3 regions of the Bradyrhizobium sp. CCGUVB23 genome follow, and region 2 is predicted to be linked to each of the others. Evidence: predicted binding sites of a transcription regulator. Region 2 holds the regulator's gene; each other region holds the start of a gene.
The links. The regulator PhoB, encoded in region 2, activates phosphate uptake and scavenging genes when phosphate is short. The targets are predictions, from matches to a motif close to TGTCATNNANCTGTCAT.
Positions count from the first base shown of each region.

Region 1: NLN62_RS47445 (Orn/Lys/Arg decarboxylase N-terminal domain-containing protein) is a predicted target of PhoB. The motif match lies at 4,249-4,265, and genes of this name have one in related genera.
Region 3: NLN62_RS38605 (RNA degradosome polyphosphate kinase) is a predicted target of PhoB. The motif match lies at 2,986-3,002, and genes of this name have one in related genera.

Region 1 covers NZ_JANADQ010000001.1:10,077,372-10,085,046, forward strand. The annotation lists gene NLN62_RS47435 (AAA family ATPase) at 1-2,802, opposite strand, end outside; gene NLN62_RS47440 (universal stress protein) at 2,832-3,671, opposite strand; gene NLN62_RS47445 (Orn/Lys/Arg decarboxylase N-terminal domain-containing protein) at 4,309-6,666, shown strand; gene NLN62_RS47450 (GNAT family N-acetyltransferase) at 6,668-7,246, shown strand; gene NLN62_RS47455 (hypothetical protein) at 7,265-7,477, opposite strand; gene NLN62_RS47460 (hypothetical protein) at 7,647-7,675, shown strand, end outside.
Region 2 covers NZ_JANADQ010000001.1:3,308,622-3,316,296, reverse strand. The annotation lists gene pstS (phosphate ABC transporter substrate-binding protein PstS) at 1-967, shown strand, start outside; gene pstC (phosphate ABC transporter permease subunit PstC) at 1,138-2,127, shown strand; gene pstA (phosphate ABC transporter permease PstA) at 2,132-2,977, shown strand; gene pstB (phosphate ABC transporter ATP-binding protein PstB) at 2,974-3,792, shown strand; gene phoU (phosphate signaling complex protein PhoU) at 3,804-4,520, shown strand; gene phoB (phosphate regulon transcriptional regulator PhoB) at 4,535-5,242, shown strand; gene NLN62_RS15125 (GcrA family cell cycle regulator) at 5,325-5,837, opposite strand; gene NLN62_RS15120 (aspartate aminotransferase family protein) at 6,295-7,503, shown strand; gene argF (ornithine carbamoyltransferase) at 7,503-7,675, shown strand, end outside.
Region 3 covers NZ_JANADQ010000001.1:8,287,721-8,295,395, reverse strand. The annotation lists gene purN (phosphoribosylglycinamide formyltransferase) at 1-381, opposite strand, end outside; gene purM (phosphoribosylformylglycinamidine cyclo-ligase) at 387-1,460, opposite strand; gene NLN62_RS38615 (CDP-alcohol phosphatidyltransferase family protein) at 1,616-2,158, shown strand; gene NLN62_RS38610 (DnaA ATPase domain-containing protein) at 2,251-2,928, shown strand; gene NLN62_RS38605 (RNA degradosome polyphosphate kinase) at 3,078-5,267, shown strand; gene ppx (exopolyphosphatase) at 5,283-6,785, shown strand; gene NLN62_RS38595 (nuclear transport factor 2 family protein) at 6,807-7,199, opposite strand; gene NLN62_RS38590 (glutamine--tRNA ligase/YqeY domain fusion protein) at 7,229-7,675, opposite strand, start outside.

The sequences.
Region 1 (7,675 bases), 6.8 Mb from region 2:
GGCGAGACAGCGTTCGGCATAGCGGTGCGTGGCGAGGAACTCGCCCCGCAGAGCGTGGAGAATGGACGCATAGTAACATGCATAGGCCTGCGAATGCGGATGACTGGTGTCGTCGGCACGCTGAATGGCGGCATTTATACGTGCAACTGCAGTATCGGCGCGGCCCAGCAGCCAGAGCACCCATGACATCAGGGCAAGGTCGGCCACGCCCGCGTCCTGGCCGGCGGCACGCGCCGCCAATCTGTCCTGCTCGCTGCTCGCCTCGAATGCTTCGTAGGCCCGTTCGATCACGTCGTGGGCGCCCGTGAGATGTCCCATGAAAAGGCGAATCATCCCCTGCCCGCGCATCGCGTTGAGCAACGTTGGTCGATCGCCGCGGGCCTCCGCGAGATCGAGCAGTGCCGAGATCATTTCCTCGGCGACCGGCAACTCACCACGAATGACGCTCGCAGTGGTCAACCAAAACATGATTTGTAGTTGCTCGGGGGGATCTCCGAGGCGCTGGCACAGTTCGCGCGCGCGAGCGAAGGTCGCCACCGCATGTGGCGAGGCCGGCCCCTCGGTAGCGATCAGGCACGGTCCCAGCGCGAATTGGAAATCGAGCTCCCGTCTGTCCCTCTGTGCGCTGTCGGCCAAATGGGTCGAGACCTCGATGCCTTTCCGCAAGTGTGCGATGGCTTCGAGGTTGGCGGAGCGCATGGCCGCCTTCTTGCCCGCCTGAAGCCAATATCCTCCTGCCTTTTCGAACAGTCCCGCCTCCGTAAGGTGGAGTGCGAGAGTCTCGGGTTGTGTCTCCACAATTTCCGGGAACCGTTCTTCGAAGACGTCTGCTATGGTGGCATGCAGCGCTGCGCGTCGGCTCTTCAGAAGCCCCGCTTCGGCCGCGTCCCGCACGAGCGCATGCTTGAAGGTATAGACCGCACGAGGTATCTCGCCCCGGCAGAATATCAATTCCGCCCGAACCAACGTGGCAAGCGCCTCCTCAAGCCTTTGTCTTGGCAGCCCGGCAACAGCGCTCAGCAGTTCGTAAGAGAACTCGCGTCCTACGACTGCGCCGATCTGAGCCACGTCCTTCACTGGGGCCAATCGGTCAAGTCTGGCCATCAGCGATGCGTTCAATGTCGTTGGAATCGCCATCGAGGGTAGCGGACGGCTGAGCATGTAGTGGTCGTCCCGCTCCTGCAACAGCCCCGTTTCGAGCACGGCCTTCGTCAGTTCCTCGACGAACAGTGGCACACCGTCGGTACGGGCGAGGATCTGGTCCATGACCTCCTCCGGGAGCGTCTTGCCGGCAGTGATGCGCTCGACCAATGCCGCCCCGTTGCGCCGATTCAGTCGTGTGAGCGAAACCGTCGTCACGTGCGCATGACCAGGCCATGGCGGCGTAAACTCTGGTCTCGCGGTGATGAGCAGCAGCACTCGAAGTCGCGGCACTCTCTCCAGTGTAACCGTAAGCAGCTCCAGCGAGGTCGGGTCCGCCCAATGGGCATCCTCGAAGATGAGGAACACTGGCTGCCGCGCCGCCAATGCCTCGAGCTGAGCCAAGAACGCCGCCAGCGTCATTTCCTTGCGTTTCTGCGGACTCAGTTCGGGCAGGCGATAGCGGTCACTGATCGGCAGCGACAGAAGGTTGGCCAGAGCCGGCACCACGCGGTCTACGTCAGCGCCAGACCGCAAGAGCAGAGCTTCAAGCTTGGCGAACTTTTCCGTCGGAGTCTCGCCTCGCTCGAATCGGGTGGCACGCTCGAGGTTGGCGATTAGTGGATACAGCGCACTGTTGGTGTGGTGCGCCGAGCAGAAATGGCGCACCGTGATGTGTGGTTCCGCCCGGAGTCGCTCTTGAAGCGCCAGCGCGATGTGCGACTTACCAATACCTGGCTCTCCAGTTAGAACCACCACACAGCCTTCGCCTGACGCGGCATGCTGCCAGCGCCGCAACAGCATCTCGATCTCCTCGTTACGCCCAATGAGCGGTGTCAATCGAGTCTTGCGTTGCGCCTCGAAACGGCTTTCCACACCGCTTATCCCGAGCACCTGCCAGGCCGGTATCGGCTCCGCCCAACCCTTGAGCGCGATAGAGCCGAGATCGCCGTATTCGAAGTATCCGGCGGTGAGCTGGTGCGTACTCTCGGAAATCAGCACCATACCGGGCTCGGCGAACTGCTGCAGGCGAGCAGCCAGGTTCGGTGTTTCACCAATGACCGCCTGCTCCTTGGCGGAGCCTTCGCCGGTCAGATCGCCCACGACTACCATGCCGGTGGCGATCCCAACGCGGACCTGTAGCTTGGCGCCGAAATCTATCCGGAGGTTGGCTACGGCATCGACCAGCGCCAACCCCGCGCGTGTCGCCTGCTCGGCATCGTCCTCGTGCGCCTGGGGGTAGCCGAAATAGGCAAGCACGCCATCCCCCATGTACCGCGCGATGATGCCCTCATTCCGCGCGACGATCTCCGCGATGCAGTCGTGATAGGCGCCGATTACCGAGCGTAAGTCCTCTGGATCCAGTCGGGCAGCAAGCGCCGACGAATCCACCAGATCGCAAAACATGACCGTGAGTTGGCGCCGCTCGGCGCTGTCCCGCGGCGCTGGTTTGGCGCTCCTTTGGGCCGATACAAGGACTTCACCCTTAAGTTCTGCAATCGCGCGCAGAATCTTTCGCCGGTGACCAAGCAGGACGCCGAGGTCCTTGAGGTCCTGCTCTGTGAGATCGCTGACGACCGAGAGGTCGATCGCGTGCTCGGCGAAACGCTGGGCGTACTCTCCCAAACCAATCGATGCTAGCCACTCTGCAATACCGGTCATGGCATACCTACGGCCTGTGCGATACGATGCTAATGCGCCAGCAGGACAGGCAAATCCGCGTGCTCCATGACATGGCTGGTGGCACCGCCGAATATCATTTGCCGCAACCTGTTGCGGGTGAAGGCTCCCTTTATCAGGAGATCGCAGCCCTGAGCTCTGGCCGCATCGAGGACCGCCTCGCCGGTGTTGCGATCTCCCAGTTCAACGCTCACCAGTTTGGCGGGAATGTCATTGTACTGCAATTGGCGAACTATCTGGTCCGCGGATGGGCCTGCCACGTCCTGTCCGCCAATCACCCTCAGCAACGTAACCCTTTCGGCCAAACGAAGCAGCGGCATCGCAAATGCGTTTGCACGAGCCTGTTCGGTACTCCCGTTCCAGTGGATCACGATGTTTGTCGCAATGCTTCTCGGCACGTCTGGTGGTGCCAGCAGGACAGGCCTGCCACTCTCGAACAGCGCAGACTCAATGACGCGGCGGTGAGGGCCGGCGGCATCCACGTCGGACCGCGGCATTACGATGATGTCGAAAGCACGTCCATAACTTCCGACAAAATCCTCACCTTCAGGTGCATTATCGAACCAGTCGAAGCATGGCCGGTTCGAGCTTGCGGTCGCCTTCGGAACCTCGTGCTTCAACATGAACGCCTCGAATGAACGACGCAGTTCGGCGATCTCCTCCTCACTCCTCTCATGGTACGAATCCAAGGAGAGGCCGGTAGCCAACTCTGCGACGACATATTGAGGTATGCTGAACCGGAGCGGAAAACCTTCGACATAGGCGCCAGTCCGTTGCGCCAGTCGTACCGCGACCTCGAGCGCGGATGTCATCATCGCCATGTTGTAGATCGGTACTAGAATCGTTTTCATTCTCAACCCCCATGCTGGACACAAATCTCAGATGCGGCGCTGCTCATCTCCCAATGCAGTGACTTCCGAATGCTAGCTGTTGCCGAGGCAGACCGTTGGTGAGGCGCCAGCCATCCAGCACCCGGCGGCTTCTCGACCTCCATTTGGCGCCGCCTCACTTTATGATAGTATTGCCTGACGCGCCATTCGATGTCAGGCTGGCAAATAACGTCGTCTCTCCAACGGCGATCGCCACCTGCGTCCTTTCATCGTTCACTGGCAATCAAGAACGCACCGGGTGGCATCGCGACGGTCTTCTGCATCGTCGCGGAGTCTCAGTTTGACCACTACAAGAAGCGGTTGGCTGCTCGCTGCTCCGCTCTGAGAAGAGGCGCGAAAGCAACCATTGCTGATCGTCCAGTTGGGCCGGACGCAATCATTGTGATCGCTCCTGGCCCCTCGGGCACATCACCGCGTCGGCTGCGAAGACGCTCCAAAGGACGCCCCGTGCCGCCAACCTCATGTCCGCTGGAAAGCCACGCGTCGCCTGCCCCTACAAACAGAGACGTCGGCAGCGGCCTCCCATCAGGGACGACGCTGTCATCGAACTGTCATCGAATATGCCGAGAGCTGTTGGCTTCGCTATTCGGGACCCACCATGGACTATTTCAAGCGCTTCAACTTCCTGTTCGCCGCCCCGGTGTTCGATGCCGACGACCTCGAGGGCATCCGCTTCAACCAGATCATCGAGGAGATCCAGCGCTCCGGCTTCGAGGTCGTGAGGGCCCGCAAGCTCGAGGATGCCGAGATCGCCGTGCAGACAGACGCCGCCATCGGCTGCATGGTGGTCGACTGGGGCAAGAAGGGGCTGGAGGGCAAGACCGCCGCCCTGATCAACCTGATGCGTCGCCGCGGTCTCGACTTCCCGATCATCCTCCTGATCCGCCGCAAGCGCTTCGAGGACCTGCCGGTCGAGGTGCTCGACTTTATCGACGGCTACGTCTTCCTGTCCGAGGAGACCCCGCCCTTCATCGCCAAGAACCTGATCAGCCGGCTCAAGCAATATGCGGAGACGCTGAAGACGCCGTTCTTCGGCGCGCTGGTCGACTATGCCGAGGAAGGCAACCAGCTCTGGACCTGCCCCGGCCACAATGGCGGCATGTTCTATAGCCGCAGCCCGATCGGCCGTGTCTTCGTCGAGCATCTCGGCGAGTCCGTATTTCGCGACGACCTCGACAATTCCGTGCTCGATCTCGGCGATCTCCTCACCCACGAAGGACCGGCGCTGAAAGCGCAGAAGGAAGCCGCCCAAATCTTCGGTGCGGAAAAGACCTATTTCGTGCTCAACGGCACCTCGACCTCCAACAAGGTTGCACTCGGCGCACTCGTCACCGACGGTGACCTCGTGCTGTTCGATCGGAACAACCACAAGGCTGCCCATCACGGCGCGCTGATGATCAATGGCGGCATCCCTGTCTACGTGCCGACCATCCGCAATGCCTGGGGCCTGATCGGCCCGATGCGCTGGGAGGAACTCGACGAGAAGGCCTTGCGCGAGGCGATCCGCAATCATCCGCTGGTCAGCGATCGCGACGCCTGGCGCAGGGAACGGCCGTTCCGCGTCGCCGTCGTCGAACAATGCACCTATGACGGCACGATCCACAGCGCCGAGATGATCTTGAAGCGCATCGGCCACCTCTGCGACTACATCCTGTTCGACGAGGCCTGGGCCGGCTTCATGAAGTTTCATCCGCTCTATGCCGGGCGTTTTGCTATGGGTCTGTCGGGCCTCACGCCAGACGCACCCGGCATCATCGCGACGCAGTCGACCCACAAGCAGCTCGCGAGCTTCTCGCAGGCGTCCCAGATCCACATCAGGGACCGCCATATCCGCGGCCAGAAGCGGCGCGTCGAGCACCGCCGCTTCAACGAAAGCTTTATGCAGCACGCCTCGACTTCGCCGTTCTATCCGCTGTTCGCCTCCCTCGACGTCGGCGCGCAGATGATGAAGGGCCGCTCGGGCGAGGTGCTGTGGGACGACACGATCCGCCTCGGCATCGAACTGCGCAAGAAGATCCGCGCCATGCGCCGCGAGTTCGAGGAGAAAGAGCAGAACGTCGAGCGGCGCTGGTTCTTCGAGCCGTTCGTCCCCGATCGCGTTGCCATTCCGGATGTGAGCCGGCCGGGCGCCGCGCATAACGTCGCCTGGGAGACGCTCTCGACCGACGAGCTTGCCACCAATCCCGCGCTTTGGCAGCTCGGTCCCGACAGCACCTGGCATGGCTTCCCCGGCATGACCGAGGGCTTTGCCATGATCGACCCGAACAAGCTGACGCTGCTGACGCCAGGGTTCGATCGCGCCACCGGCACCTATGCCGAACACGGCATCCCCGCCCCCGTCGTCGCGCAATACTTGCGCGAGAATCGCATCGTTGCCGAGAAGAACGACCTCAACTCCCTGCTCTTCCTGCTGACGCCGGGCGTCGAGGCTAGCAAGGCTGGCACGCTGATCTCGGGGCTCGTCGCGTTCAAGAAGCTGCACGACGACAATACGCTGCTCGCGGACGCCATCCCCGAATTCTATCAACGACGGCAGGCGCGCTATGCCGGCGTGCGGCTGCGCGACCTCTGTGCGGAGATGCACCGCTTCTTCCGCAAGGCCGACGTCAGTGCGCTCCAGGCGCGTCAGTTCCTGCCTGAGCACCTCCCGGAGATCGCGCTGTCGCCGCGCGACGCCGCGCGCTGCCTGATCCGCAACGATGTCGACTATCTGCCGATCGAGGCCATCGCCGGCCGCATCGCGACGACGCCTTTCGTGGTCTATCCTCCCGGTATCGCCACCATCGTGCCCGGCGAGCGGCTCACGGAACGCGCGAAACCCATGATCGATTATCTCAAGATGTTCGAAACCTGCTTCAACACGTTTCCAGGCTTCGACGTCGAAATCCAGGGTGTCTACAAGGAGGTCGACGCCGCCGGCCGTATCGGGCTCTATACCTACGTGGTGGCCGAGTAGCATGAACGAAACCAGTGCAATGCGCACGAACGATGAGCCGGTCCTGGTCCGGCCCTCGCGCGACAGCGACGTCGAGGCGATGCTGGCGATCTACCGCCATCACGTCCGCCACGGCGTGGCGAAGGACGTCGAGGGCACCGGCGCGCCCGAGCCCGACGATCTGCGCGACCGGCGCAAGAATCTGCGGCAGACGCGCCTCCCCCACCTGGTCGCGACCTGGCGCGGCGAGGTGATCGGCTATGCCTATGCCGTGCTGTTTCGCAAGCGCCCGGCCTATCGCTACACCGCCAAGCACTCGATCTACGTCCATCACGACCATCTCGGCCGCGGTGTCGGACGCCTGCTGCTTCAGGAGTTGGTCGACGCTTGCGCCGCGGCCGGCTTCCGCCAGATGATCGGCTATATCGACGCCGACAATGCGCCTTCACTGGCGCTGCACGAAAAATTCGGCTTTGCCCGGGTCGGGTTGTTGTGCGGGGTCGCCTACCGCCATGGCCGCTGGTCCGATACCGTCATGGTGCAGCGATCGCTCGGCGCCGGCGCGACTGCGGCGCCGCCTGCGTCCATCCTCAGCCGCTGAACGCGCCGGACCTCCGCCTCAGGACGGAAAATCGGCCGCCTTCACATGAATACGATCCGCATGCAGGGACCAGTGATGTAACGCCTGGTCCTTGCAGAATTTCAGCTTGGCCTGCTCGGTCGCTTCGCGTTCACAGGAAGCGTCGATTTCCAGGGTTCCCTGGCAGACCTCACTCTGCCGGCCGTACTCACCGAGCACGTCCTTCATGAACCTGACGACATAGCGTGACATGGGACCTCCTGCTGCCCCGGCAGCACTCTAATCCTAATTACCCCGAAAGGGGTAAGGAGATTTTGAGAAGGATCAAACTGAGGCCGCTTCCCGGACCCAATCCCGATCCGTCAGCCGCCGCGCCTTATCGTCGCGTGACCCCAAACGTCTTCCGGAAGCGCTCGGCGTAATGCGGCCGGGCACGCATCTGGACCTCGT
Region 2 (7,675 bases):
ATCGACGTCGGCCTTCGCTGCCGATATCACCGGCGCCGGTGCGACCTTCCCGTTCCCGATCTATTCGAAGTGGGCTGACGCCTACAAGAAGGAGACCGGCAACGGTCTGAACTACCAGTCGATCGGCTCCGGCGGCGGCATCAAGCAGATCCAGGCCAAGACGGTGACCTTCGGCGCGACCGACGCTCCGCTCAAGGCCGAGCAACTCGACAAGGACGGTCTCGCGCAGTGGCCGATGGTCATGGGCGCCATCGTTCCCGTGGTCAACATCGAGGGCGTGAAGGCCGGCGAACTGGTGTTCGACGGCGAGACGCTCGCCAGCGTCTATCTCGGCAAGATCACCAAGTGGGATGATCCGGCCATCAAGAAGCTCAATCCGAACGTGAAGCTGCCCTCCGAGGCGATCACGGTCGTGCGCCGCTCCGACGGTTCGGGCACCACCTTCAACTTCACCAACTATCTCTCCAAGGCCAGCGCGGACTGGAAGAGCAAGGTCGGCGAGGGCACGGCCGTCGAATGGCCGGTCGGCGTCGGCGCCAAGGGCAACGAAGGCGTGTCCGGCAACATCAGCCAGACCAAGAACTCGATCGGCTATGTCGAGTACGCCTATGCCAAGCAGAACAAGCTGACCTACACCGGTCTCGTCAACAAGGCCGGCAAGCCGGTGCAGCCGACCGTCGAGGCGTTCCAGGCGGCCGCGTCCAACGCCGACTGGTCCAAGGCGCCCGGCTATTACGTGATCCTGACCGACCAGCCCGGCGACAAGTCCTGGCCGATCACCGCGGCGACCTTCATCCTCATGCACAAGGATGCGACCGACAAGGCGGCCTCGCAGGAAGCCATCAAGTTCTTCCGCTGGGCCTTCAAGAACGGCGGCAAGGCGGCCGAGGAGCTCGACTACATCCCGATGCCGGACAGCGTCGTCCAGCTGATCGAGAAGACCTGGGCTGCCGAGATCAAGAGCTGAGATGCTTGTGTCCCGGACGCGGTGCGGCATGAAATGCCGCGCCGCTGAGCCGGGACCATCACAACTTCGGCCCCGGATCAGCGTCGCACCGCTTCGCGCTGCGCCGCATCCGGGGCACGAGACCGACAACAGGCGCAACTTAATTGGTGCAGGGGATCGGCGTGGCAGAGATGGCCGTTCAGAGCGATATCGTCGACGACGCCGGACCATATGACCGCGCCAAGGCCTTGAGCGCGTTCAAGCTCGGCGACATGACCTTCTACTGGATCACGCGGCTCAGCGCGATCTCGGTGCTCCTGATCTTAGGGGGCATCATCCTGTCGCTGATCGTCGGCGCCTTCCCGGCGATCAGGGAATACGGCCTTTCGTTCCTGTGGACGCAGCGCTGGGCGCCCTCGGCCGATCCGCCCGTGCTCGGCGCACTCGGGCCGATGTACGGCACGCTCGTTACCTCCTTCATCGCGATGCTGATCGCCATCCCCGTTGGGCTCGGGATTGCGATCTTCCTCACCGAGCTCTGCCCGCAATGGCTGCGCCGCCCGATCGGCATGGCGGTCGAGCTGCTCGCCGGCATTCCCTCGATCATCTACGGCATGTGGGGTTTCTTTGTGCTGGGTCCGTTCCTGGCCAACACATTCCAGCCCTTCATGATCAAGCTGTTCGACGGCGTTCCCGTGCTGGGCGCGATCTTCGCCGGCCCGCCGTCCTATCTCAGCCTGTTCAACGCCTCGCTGATCCTGGCGATCATGGTGCTGCCCTTCATCACCTCGATCTCGGTCGACGTGTTCAAGACCGTGCCGCCGGTCCTGAAGGAAGCCGCCTATGGCGTCGGCTGCACCACCTGGGAGGTCGTGCGCAGCGTGGTGATCCCCTATACGCGTGTCGGCATCATCGGCGGGGTCATGCTGGCACTCGGCCGCGCGCTCGGCGAGACCATGGCGGTGACCTTCATCATCGGCAACTCCTTCCGTATCTCCTCCTCGATCTTCGCGCCGGGCACCACGATCTCAGCGGCGATCGCATCCGAGTTCGCCGAAAGCGACGGCCTGCACCAGTCCGGCCTGATCCTGCTCGGCCTCCTGCTGTTCGTACTCACGTTCTTCGTGCTGGCCGGTGCGCGGCTGATGCTGCTGCGGCTGGAACAGAAGGCGGGGAAGTGACGCCATGAACCCGATCTACGCACGCCGCCGCCGCAAGGACATCGTGATCCGCGGGCTCTGCATCGCAGCCGCCGCCTTCGGTGTGACCTGGCTCGCGCTGATCCTGATCACGCTGCTCTACAACGGCCTCACCGGTCTGAACCTTCAGCTCTTCGTCGCGGACACTCCGCCTCCGGGCTCGACCGAAGGCGGCCTGCGCAATGCCATCATCGGTTCGATCATCATGACCGTGATCGGCGTCGGCATCGGCGCGCCGCTCGGCCTGTTCGCCGGCACCTATCTCGCCGAGTACGGCCGCAACGACAAGCTGACCTCGGTGATCCGCTTCATCAACGACATCCTGCTCAGCGCGCCCTCGATCATCATCGGCCTGTTCATCTATGGCGCGGTGGTGGTGCCGATGCGCGGCTTCTCCGCGATCGCCGGCTCCCTCGCGCTGGCCGTCATCGTGATCCCGGTGGTGCTGCGCACGACCGAGGACATGCTGCTGCTGGTGCCGAACGCGCTGCGCGAAGCGGCCTCCGCGCTCGGCCTGCCGCGCTCGCTGGTGATCAAGCGGATCGCCTACCGCGCGGCGCGCTCCGGCCTCATCACCGGTGTGCTGCTCGCGACCGCCCGCGTTGCCGGTGAGACCGCGCCGCTGCTGTTCACCGCCTTGTCGAACCAGTTCTTCAGCCTCAGCCTGAACAAGACGATGGCGAATCTGCCGGTCACCATCAACAATTTCGTGCAGAGCCCCTACGCCTACTGGAAGCAGCTGGCCTGGAGCGGGGCGCTGCTGATCACCCTGACCGTGCTTGCCCTGAACATTGGCGCGCGCATTCTTGGCGCCGAGAGGACTGCAAAATGAGCGATCTGTCCGTTTCCGTAAGTTCCACCGGACGTCAGGCGTCGCCGACGCTGCCTGAGGCTCCGGCCAAGGTGACGGTGCGCAACCTCAATTTCTATTACGGCGAGCACCACGCGCTGAAGAACATCAACCTGACGCTCGGCACCAACCGCGTTACGGCGTTCATCGGTCCGTCGGGCTGCGGCAAGTCGACCCTGCTGCGCATCTTCAACCGGATGTACGATCTCTATCCGGGCCAGCGCGCCACCGGTCAGCTCATGCTCGACCAGACCAACATCCTCGACACCAAGCTCGACCTCAATCTGCTGCGCGCTCGCGTCGGCATGGTGTTCCAGAAGCCGACGCCGTTCCCGATGACGATCTACGAGAACATCGCCTTCGGCATCCGCCTCTATGAGAAGATCTCCAAGTCCGAGATGGACGACCGGGTCGAGAAGGCGCTGCGCGGCGGCGCGCTGTGGAACGAGGTCAAGGACAAGCTCAACGCCTCCGGCCTGTCGCTCTCCGGCGGCCAGCAGCAGCGTCTCTGTATCGCCCGCACCGTTGCGGTGCGTCCTGAGGTGATCCTGTTCGACGAGCCCTGCTCGGCGCTCGATCCGATCTCGACCGCCAAGGTCGAGGAGCTTATCCAGGAGCTCGCAGAGAACTACACGATCGCGATCGTCACCCACAACATGCAGCAGGCGGCGCGCGTCTCCGACAAGACCGCCTTCATGTATCTTGGCGAGTTGATCGAGTTCGACGAGACCAGCAAGATCTTCACGTCGCCCAGCGACCGGCGCACCCAGGACTACATCACCGGCCGCTTCGGCTGAGGAGACAGGAAATGGCTTCTGAACATACCGCAAAGGCCTTCGACACCGACCTCCAGGAGCTCACGCGGCTCGTTGCGGAGATGGGCGGCCTTGCCGAGCGCATGATCGTCGATTCCGTCGATGCGCTGATCCGCCGTGACGTCGCTCTCGGCCAGCGCGTGGTGGCGACCGACGCCGAGATCGACGCGCTCCAGAAGAAGATCGAGGAGCGCGCCGTGCTCACGATCGCGCGCCGGCAGCCGATGGCGGTCGACCTGCGCGAGATCGTCGGCGCCATGCGCGTTGCGACCGATCTGGAGCGGATCGGCGACCTCGCCAAGAACATGGGCAAGCGCGTCGCCGCGCTGGAAACCGATTTCCATCCGCTGAAGCTGTTCCGCGGCCTGGAACACATGACCGACCTCGTGCAGCAGCAGGTCAAGTCGGTGCTGGACGCCTATGCCGCGCATGACCTGCCGGCGGCGATGATGGTGTGGAAGGGCGACGAGGAGGTCGACGCGATCTGCACCTCGCTGTTCCGCGAGCTCCTCACCTACATGATGGAGGATCCGCGCAACATCTCGTTCTGCATCCATTTGATGTTCTGCGCCAAGAACATCGAGCGGATTGGCGACCATGCGACCAACATCGCCGAGACCGTCTTCTACATGATCGAAGGTCAGGCCATCGCGGACAAGCGGCCGAAGGGCGATATGACGACCTTCGCCACGACCGTGCCGAACACTTAAGGAGCGACGACGCCATGGGCGCACGCATTCTGGTTGTTGAGGACGAGGAAGCGCTGACCGAGCTGTTGCGCTACAACCTCGAAGGCGACGGCTACGATGTCGAGACGGTGATGCGCGGCGACGACGCCGACACCCGCCTCAAGGAGCACATTCCCGACCTGATCGTGCTCGACTGGATGCTGCCGGGACTGTCCGGCATCGAGCTGTGCCGCAGGCTTCGCGCCAGGCCCGAGACCAAGCAGCTGCCGATCATCATGCTCACCGCGCGCGGTGAGGAGAGCGAGCGGGTGCGCGGGCTTGCGACCGGCGCCGACGACTACATCGTCAAGCCGTTCTCGGTGCCCGAATTGCTCGCGCGCGTGAAAGGCCTGCTCCGGCGTGCAAGCCCCGAGCGGCTCGCGACCATACTCGCCTTTGGCGACATCGAGCTCGACCGCGAGAAGCGCCGCGTGGCGCGCTCCGGTCGGCCGATCGACCTCGGCCCGACCGAATATCGCCTCCTGGAGTTCTTCCTGGAGCATCCCGGCCGGGTGTTCTCGCGCGAGCAGCTGCTCGACAGCGTCTGGGGCCGCGACATCTATATCGACGAGCGCACCGTCGACGTCCACATCGGCCGCCTGCGCAAGCTGCTCAATCTCGGTCGCGAGCAGGACCCGATCCGCACCGTCCGTGGCGCCGGCTACGCGCTGGATGATCGTTTCGCGAAGGCGGAGCAGACGTAAAAAAGCGCGCCGGATGGCGCGCTGACGTTTCTCGATCAAGCGTCCCGGCCTTGCACCGGGACGTTGTCGTTTGTGGCTGAACTCAGCGCGTGCCGGGCTTGGCCGGTGCGCGGCGGCGGTCGGCGGCCGGCTGGTAGGCGACGCGCGAGTGCTGTGCGCAATAGGGCAGGCCCGAGAGCGACTTGCCGCCGCAGAAGAAGAAATCCGGGCTCGAGGGATCGCCGACCGGCCAGTGGCAGGTCGCCTCGTTGAGCTCGAGCAGCGACAGGCGCTGGCTCATCGGAACGACATTGTCATAGGTGATCGGATCGGGCTCGACCTCGACCTCGAAGGCCTGGGCGAGGGCGGTGTTGCCGCGCGAGATCGGGCGGCTCACCCGCATCATGTGCTGCGCCGGGCGCGCCTTGCGCGGCCGGGGAGCCGCCGAGGACGGGCTCTTGGCGCGGCCGGACAGGCCCAGCCGGTGCACCTTGCCGATTACGGCGTTGCGGGTCACATTCCCGAGTTCGGCAGCGATCTGGCTGGCCGAAAGCCCGGCTTCCCAGAGCTTTTTCAATTGCTCGACGCGATCGTCGGACCAGGTCAAAACCGTCATTGCACCCTTCCCCTCGCCGCGCGCCTGCCAATCCCTTGGGGCCGCGTGGCGATGTCTAAGCCTCGAAAAACCCGTGCCGCCAGAATCCCTTAAGGCTCGCCGGGCGCGAAAACGCACCTGAACGCTACGCCGGTACATGAGGACTAAGAGGATCAGAACTGCTGCACGAGATGTCGTATCTGACAGGGGAAACGCTACAATATGGCGTGACTCCCGCGCAAGAGTCTGCGGCTCCGCGTCCACATGTTCCGTCGCTAAAAGAACTCAAAAATGCCACCGCAAGACTACGGCCGCACGCCTTGCAGGGCCTTCTGGCGGCATTGACAGCGGTTTTTCCAAGCATAAAATGGTGACACGTGCCGCCCTTAAAAGGCGGCACGTTTCGTTTTCCGGGCAGGTCAACGATGCGCTGCGCAAGGCAGTCTCGTGAGCCAGCCTCAACATTCAAGTGACCGTCATGACCAAAAGCGCCGCGACGCATTTGCTTCCCGTTTTCGCCAGGGCCGAGCTCGGCTTCGAGCGCGGCGAAGGCTGCTGGCTGGTCGCGACCAATGGCGAGCGCTATCTCGATTTCACCTCGGGTGTCGCCGTGAATGCGCTGGGCCATGCACATCCCGCTTTGGTCAAGGCCTTGCAGGAGCAGGCCACGAAGCTCTGGCACATGTCGAACCTGTTCCAGAGCCCGGACGGCGAGAAGCTGGCAGTCAGGCTCTGCAACGAGAGCTTTGCGGACTTCGTGTTCTTCTGCAATTCCGGCGCCGAGGCGATGGAATGCGTAATCAAAGTGGTGCGCCGCTATCACGCCTCCAAGGGCCATCCCGAGCGCTACCGCATGATCACTTTCGAGGGCGCCTTCCATGGCCGCACGCTGGCAACGCTCGCGGCGACCGGCTCGGCAAAATATCTCGAAGGTTTCGGCCCGCAGCTCGACGGCTTTGACCAGGTGCCGCATGGCGACCTCGAAGCCGTCAAGAAGGCGATCGGCCCACAGACTGCAGGCATCCTGATCGAGCCGATCCAGGGCGAGGGCGGCGTACGCTCGGCTCCTCCCGCCTTCTATCGCGCGCTGCGCCAGCTCTGCGACGAGCATGGTCTTCTGCTTGCCTTCGACGAGGTGCAGACCGGCATGGGCCGCACCGGCGATCTCTTTGCCCATCGCCGTCTCGGCGTGACTCCCGACGTGATGTCGCTTGCGAAGGCACTCGGCGGCGGCTTTCCGATCGGCGCGTGCCTTGCGACCGCCGAAGCCGCCTCAGGCATGACGCCCGGCTCGCACGGCTCGACCTTCGGCGGCAATCCGCTCGCCGTGTCCGCGGCGAACGCCGTGCTCGACGTCATGCTCAAGCCCGGTTTCTTCGATCACGTGCAGAAGATGTCGCTGCTGCTCAAGCAGAAGCTGGCCTCCGTGATCGACCGCCATCCCGATGTCGTCAGCGAGGTGCGCGGCGAGGGGCTTTTGATCGGCCTCAAGGCCGTCGTGCCCTCCGGCGATCTCGCCACGGCGCTGCGCAACGAAAAGCTGCTCACCGTCGGCGCCGGCGACAATGTGGTGCGCTTCCTGCCGCCTTTGATCGTCACCGAGGTGGAGATCGAGGAGGGGGTCGCGCGGCTCGAGCGCGCCTGCACGGCGATTGAATCGAATCTCAAGGCACGGGCGGCAGGCTGATGAGCAAGACGCCCAAGCACTTCCTGGACATCAACGAGCTGCCGCTGGCGGAGCTCAAGAGCATGCTCGCCGCTTCCTCCGCCATGAAGGCGAAGCAGAAGGCGCATCAGCCGGTCAAGCCGCTCGAAGGCAAGACGCTGGCGATGATCTTCGAGCGTCCGTCGACGCGGAC
Region 3 (7,675 bases), 5.0 Mb from region 2:
GGCCTGGCCGTGCGGGTCGAGGCCGGGGAACGACGGCAGCAGCGAGGGATGGATGTTGAGCATCCGCCCGTACCAGCTTTGCGTGAACTCGGCCGTGAACAGCCGCATGAAGCCGCCCAGACAAATCAGCTCGATGCCATGCTGGTCGAGCGTAGCCTGCAGCGCCGCCTCGAAGCCGGCGCGGTCCTTGCCGAATGGCTTGCTCTCGACCAATAGCGTCTTCACGCCGCTCGCCCTCGCCTTCTCCAGGCCCAGCGCGTCGGCCTTGTTCGAGATGACGAGCGAAATCTCCGCTGGAAAATCCGGCGCGGCGGCGGCCTTGATCAGCGCCGCCATGTTGGAGCCTCGGCCGGAGATCAGGATGGCAACGCGGCGCTTCATGAGTTTTACAGCGACAGGTCGAGGTGGCCGTTATAGACGACGCGATGCTCGCCCTCGGCCGGGATCACAGTGCCGAGCTGCGCCACCGTCTCGCCGGCGTCGGTGAAGACTTGCATCACCTTGTCGGCGGCATCCGGCTCGACGATCGCGATCATGCCGATGCCGCAGTTGAAGGTGCGCAGCATTTCGAGCTGGGCGATACCGCCTTGCGCCGCCAGCCATTTGAACACCGGCAGCACCGGCAGGTTCGCGAGATCGATGCCGACGCCGAGATGCTTTGGCAGCACGCGCGGAATGTTGTCGGTAAAGCCGCCGCCGGTGATGTGGGCAAGGCCCTTCACCGCGCCGGTCTCGCGGATCGCGCGCAGGCAGGATTTGACGTAGAGCCGGGTCGGCGCGAGCAGCGCGCCCCCGAGCGTCATGACGGGCGCAAACGGCGCCTGGGCCTCGAAGCTGAAGCCGGACTGCTCGACGATCTTGCGCACCAGCGAGAAACCGTTGGAATGCACCCCGGAGGACGCCAGGCCGATCACGGCATCGCCCGCGGCGATATCCTTTCGTGGCAGCAGCGTCCCGCGCTCGGCGGCGCCGACCGCGAACCCGGCGAGATCATAGTCGCCGTCCTTGTAGAGGCCCGGCATCTCGGCGGTTTCGCCGCCGATCAATGCGCAGCCGGACTCGCGGCAGCCTTCGGCGACGCCCGCGACGATCGACGCGGCAGCCTCGGGATCGAGCTTCCCGCAGGCGAAATAATCGAGAAAGAACAGCGGCTCGGCGCCCTGCACCACGAGGTCGTTGACGCTCATGGCAACGAGGTCGATGCCGATCCCGCCATGCAGGCCGGTCTCGATGGCGATCTTGACCTTGGTGCCGACACCGTCGGTGGCGGCGACCAGGACCGGGTCCTTGAACCCGGCTGCCTTGAGGTCGAACAGGCCGCCGAAACCGCCGATCTCGGCATCGGCGCCGGCACGCGCGGTGGCGCGCACCATCGGCTTGATCAGGTCGACCAGGCGATTGCCCGCATCGATGTCGACGCCTGAATCGGCGTAGGTAAGGCCGTTTTTGCGGTCGGTCATGCCGGATTTCCAGTGGATTTGCGGCTGGTTACGTCGAATTCGAGGGCCGCGCAATGGCTCGCAAGGGGCCTGAGGCTATACTATGTAGACATATCAACCGGTTCAGCCTCCAAAGGGCCGGATTCGGGGTCACACCGGGTGCCGGGAAGCGCCGCGTGAGTATTCCAAACATCATTACCCTGGGCCGCATCATGCTGGTCCCGATCATCGTCTGGGCGATTGTGTCGAGCCAGATGGAGGTGGCGTTCGCCGTCTTTCTGATCGCCGGCATCAGCGACGCTGTCGACGGCTTCCTGGCAAAGCGCTTCAACATGAGGAGCGAGCTCGGAGCCCTGCTCGATCCGCTCGCCGACAAGGCGCTGCTGGTCTCGATCTATCTGGCGCTCGGCATCTGGGGCGACATCCCGCGCTGGATCGTGATTCTGGTGGTCTCGCGCGACATCATGATCGTCGCCGCCGTGATCGTCTCCTGGCTGTTCGACAAGCCGGTCGAGATGAAGCCGTCGAAGGTGTCGAAGCTCAACACTGCAGCCCAGGTGGCCTATGCGGCGCTGGTGCTGGCCTCCCTCGCCTTCGGCTTCAAGCCCGGCCCCTATGATATAATCCTGATGGGCCTCGTCACGGTCTTCACACTCTCCTCCGTGTCGCTCTATCTCGTCGAGTGGCTGCGGCACATGAGCACGATCGAGGCCAAATGAGGGGGATGCGGTCCCGCAAAAGGCCAACTCCCGCTCGATACGTCGAATCTCTTCAAACGAAGCCGGCTCGCCCGGCATGGAGCAAAGCAAGCGTGGCAGGCCGCGTTCATCCCCGACAACTGGCGTTTTCGCTTCCGCATGCGGAAAGCCTGAGCCGGGACAATTTTCTCGAAGGCCCCGCCAACGCCGCCGGTCTCGCCCTGATCAACGGCTGGCCCGAATGGCCAAACCGGGTCATGTGGCTGGCCGGGCCCGAAGGCTCGGGCAAGAGCCACCTCGCCGCCATCTGGGCTGAAGAGGCCGGCGCCCGTTCCACCACCGCCAATGCATTGACCGCGGCCGCCGTGCCCGGAGCGCTCGCCACGGGCGCACTGGTCGTTGAGGACCTGAAATCGAAGGACCTCGACGAGCGCGCGCTCTTCCATCTGTTGAACCTCGCGCGCGAGGACGGGGCCTACGTCCTGCTCACCGGCCGCGAGGTACCGGCGGCGCTGGAGATCGAGCTGCGCGACCTCCGCTCGCGCCTGCGCGCCGTGCCGGTGGTGTCGCTCCTACCCCCCGACGACCAGCTCTTCCGCGGCCTGATCGTCAAGTTCTGCGCCGACCGCCAATTGAACGTCGATGAGAGCGTGGTCGGCTATCTGGCGACCCGCCTGGAGCGCTCCTCCGCCGCGGCGCGGCGGGCCGTGGAGCTGCTCGACAGCGAAGCCCTGCGGCTCGGCCGGCCCGTGACCCGGGCGCTTGCCGTCGAATTGCTGCGCGACGCCTGATCCTTCCAGGCTTGGTCCGCCGCAGCCGCTTGACGGCGCCGGGCGGCGGAACATCAATGTCATCGAAACGTCATCGCACTAACACATGCTCTGCGCCGGTTTTGCGCATAAGTCGCAAGATAAGGCGAAAGAAGATGGATCGACTTCTCATGGACTCCGCGCAAGCTGTTGAAATCAAAGAAAAAGAACCGGAATCGACAGGCCTGCCTGCGATCGCCACGAGCCCGGAGCGATTCATCAATCGCGAGCTTTCCTGGCTGCATTTCAACCGCCGGGTCCTGGAGGAATCGGTCAATCCCCACCATCCGGTGCTGGAGCGGGTGCGATTCCTGTCGATTTCGGCAAATAACCTTGATGAGTTCTTCATGGTCCGTGTCGCCGGCATCAAGGCGCAGGTCCGCGAGGGCATTCCCGAGCGCAGCCCCGACGGCCTGACCCCGTCCGAGCAGCTCGCGCTGATCAACCGCACCGTCTCGCAACTCGCAAGCGATCAGCAGGCGATCTGGCGCGATCTGCGCGGTACGCTCGCCGACGTCGGCATCGTGCTGGTCGACGGCAAGGACGTCACCAAGGCGGAGAAGAACTGGCTCGAGGACCACTTCCTCCACAACGTCTTTCCCTTGCTCACTCCGCTCGCAATCGATCCCGCCCACCCCTTCCCGTTCATTCCGAGCCTGGGCTTCACCATCGCGCTTCAGCTCACGCGCGCCGCTGACGGCAAGCAGATGAACGCGCTGATCCGCATGCCCGGCAAGATCGACCGCTTCGTCCGCTTGCCCGCGGATGGCGTGGTGCGATTGATCTCGCTGGAACAGATGACGGCCCTGTTCATCAACCGCCTGTTCCCCGGCTACAACGTCCACGGCCAGGGCGCCTTCCGCATCATCCGCGACTCCGAAATGGAGATCGAGGAAGAGGCCGAAGACCTCGTGCGCGTGTTCGAGACCGCGCTGAAGCGACGCCGCCGCGGATCGGTGATCCGGCTCGAGGTCGACGCCAAGACGCCTGAACAACTGCGCAGCTTCGTGCAGCACGCGCTCTCTGCGGCCGAAGACGAAGTGTTCCTGGTCGACGGCGTGCTCGCCATGAACGAGCTGTCGCAACTCACCCGCCTCGATCGCCCCGACCTCGAATTCACCCCTTACGTGCCGCGTCATCCCGAGCGCGTGCGCGAGCATGGCGGCGATATCTTCGCCGCGATCCGGCAGAAGGACCTCATCGTCCATCATCCCTACGAATCCTTCGACGTCGTCGTGCAGTTCCTCCAGCAGGCCACGCGCGACCCCGACGTCGTCGCGATCAAGCAGACGCTGTACCGCACCTCCAACAACTCGCCGATCGTGCGTGCGCTGGCCGAGGCCGCCGAGGCGGGCAAGTCCGTCACCGCGCTGATCGAGCTCAAGGCGCGCTTCGACGAGGAGGCCAATATCCGCTGGGCGCGCGACCTCGAGCGCGCCGGCGTGCAGGTCGTCTACGGCTTCCTCGAACTCAAGACGCACGCAAAACTCTCGATGGTCGTGCGCCGCGAGGGCGGCAGCCTCACCACCTATGTTCACACCGGCACAGGCAACTACCATCCGGTGACCGCGCGCATCTACACCGACCTCTCCTACTTCACGTCGGACCCGACTATCGGCCGCGACGCTGCGCGCGTGTTCAACTTCATCACCGGCTATGCCGCGCCGAGCGATCTCGACAAGATGGCGGTGTCGCCGCTGACGCTGCGCAAGCGCATCATCGAGCACATCCAGGGCGAGACCGCGCATGCGCGGCACGGCCGGACCGGCGCGGTCTGGATGAAGATGAATGCCCTGGTCGACCCCGACATCATCGACGCGCTCTACGAGGCATCTCAAGCCGGCGTCCAGGTCGAGCTCGTGGTGCGCGGCATCTGCTGCCTGCGGCCGGGTATCCCCGGCCTGTCGGAGAACATCCGCGTCAAATCGATCATCGGGCGCTTCCTCGAACACGGCCGTATCTACTGTTTCGGCATGGGCCAGGGCCTGCCGAGCGCGAAAGCGGCTGTGTATATCTCGTCAGCCGACATGATGCCGCGCAATCTCGACCGCCGTGTCGAGGTGTTGTGCCCGCTGCAAAATCCGACGGTACATCAGCAGGTTCTCGAGCAGATCATGGTCGCCAACCTGAAGGACAATGAGCAGAGCTGGCAATTGTTGCCCGACGGATCGTCAACGCGTATGAAGGCCGCGAAGGGCGAGGAGCCCTTCAACGTGCACAACTACTTCATGACAAATCCGAGTCTGTCTGGCCGTGGAAAGTCGCTCAAGGAATCCTCGCCGCGGCGTCTCACGCGCCGGAACGAACGTCATCAGTCCTGATCGGAGATTGTTGCCGTGACACGGCCGCGCAAACGTGGCGCAAGCGTCGCGGTGATTGATATCGGCTCCAATTCGGTGCGTCTCGTCGTCTACGAGGAACTGGCGCGGAGCCTCATTCCGATCTTCAACGAGAAGACGCTCTGCGGTCTCGGCCGCGAGGTGCAGAGCACGGGTCTGCTCGCGCCCGACGCGGTCGACAAGGCGCTGACCTCTCTGAAGCGATTTCGCGCGCTCTGTCGCGTCATGCAGGTCGGCCGCGTCTTTGCGATCGCGACCGCCGCGTGCCGCGACGCCTCGAACGGCCCCGACTTCATCGCCAAGGCCGAGCGCATCTGCGCGGTAAAGATCGAGATCCTGTCGGGCCCGCGCGAGGCGCGACTCTCGGCGCTCGGCGTCGTCTCCGGCATCCATCATCCCGACGGCATCGTCGGCGATCTCGGCGGCGGCTCGCTGGAGCTCGTCGAGGTCCACCGCAACAGCGTGCGCAGCGGCGTGACGCTGCCCCTCGGCGGGCTCGCCCTGCAGGATCTCGCGCATAAATCGCTGAAGCGCGCCGACCACATCGTGCAGGAGGAGCTCGACGCGGTGGAGCAGCTCAAGGCCGGGCGCGGACGCACCTTCTATGCCGTCGGCGGCACGTGGCGCGCACTCGCCCGCATCCACATCATCCAGAGCGGCTATCCGCTCCAGGTGATGCACGGCTATTCGATACCGGCGGCGGACGCACTGGATTTCGCGCGACGCCTGCGGCGCCTGGCTGCGTCCAACATGCTGGCCGACATCGAACTGGTCGCCGATGCGCGGCGGCCTCTCCTCGCCTATGCCGCGCTGGTGCTCGAGCACATCATCCGCGTCGCACGGCCGAAGACGATCGTGTTCTCGACCTTCGGCGTGCGAGAAGGCCTGTTGCACGAGAAGCTGTCGGAAGCCGAACGCGCCAAGGACGGATTGATCTGCGCCGCGGAAGAGCTGAACCAGCTGATGTCACGCTCGGCGCGCCATGCCCGCGAGCTGATGGAATGGACCGATCGCTTCGTGCGCGTGGTGAAGCTACGGGAGACCGAGGAGGACCGCAGGCTGCGCCACACCGCGTGCCTGCTCTCCGACATCGGCTGGCGCGTCCATCCCGACCACCGCGGCGAGCAGACGCTGAGCCTCGTGGTCAACGGCAATTTCGGCGCAGTCAGCCATGAAGGCCGCGCCTTCGTCGGCCTGTCGGTGTTCTATCGTTATGCGGGCTTGAGCGAAGAGAACCAGCCGCCGCTGACGATGCAGGAGCTGCTCACGCCTGCGCATCTCGAGCGCGCCCGGCTCTTGGGCGCCGCGTTCCGCGTCGCACATCTGATCTCGGCGGCCCGGCCCGGCGTGCTGCCGGCCACCCATTTCCGCAGCACGGGCCGCAAGCTGATGCTGGTGTTCGAGCACCGCCTCGGCGATCTCGTCGCCGACCGCGTCGGCGGCCGCTTCAAGCAGCTCGCCCGCCTCGTCGGCCGCTCGGGGTCCATCGTAAGGCGTTAAGGCCAACAGCTTCGAGAGGCGCTACTGCGCGATGAGCGCCGTCCTCGCGGAGACGTGATGGCACGCAATCTTCCAGTCGCCATCCTCGCGGACGATGACCCAGGTGATCTTGACCGAGAGCGGCGGGGCTTCCTCGCCGAGGTCGAACGAAGCGATGGCGGCCATGTTGACCACCTCAGGCGTGACGTGCGCGCAAGCTACGTCCGAAAACGAAACGCTCGGCGCTCGCCAGCGTGGCAGACCTTTGAAATACGCCGCAACGCCGTCGCGGCCGCGATAGAGCGTTGGATTGGAGCCATAGAAGAACGCGTTCCTCGAATACAGCGACGACAGCGCCGCCGCATCCAACCTTGCGAAGCCGGCAGACCATTTCGCGATGATGGCGGAAACGATGGCGTCGGGTTCCTCCTGCATGCGACAGCTCAGCCTCTGTCAGCCCTTTCTCAGCCCTTGGCGACTTCCTTGGCAAAGGTGTCGCGCAATCCGATCGTCCGCGAAAACACCGGCTTGCCCGGCGTCGAATCCTTGTCGCGCACGAAGTAGCCCTGCCGCTCGAACTGCATCGGCTCGGTCGCATTGCTCTCGGCAACCGACACCTCGATCCGCGCGTCGGGAAGGATCTCCAGCGACTGCGGATTGAGATCGGCGGCAAAATTGGCAGCGTTCGGGCTCGGGTTCGAGAACAGCTGGTTGTAGAGGCGGATCTCCGCCGACACCGACTGCGCCGCCGGCAGCCAGTGCATCGTCGCCTTGACCTTGCGGCCGTCGGGCGCGTTGCCGCCCTTGGTCAGGGAATCATAGGTGCAGCGGAGCTCGACCACCTCGCCGGCGTCGTTCTTGATCACGCCGGTGCACTTGATGAAATAGGCGTAGCGCAGCCGCACCTCGTT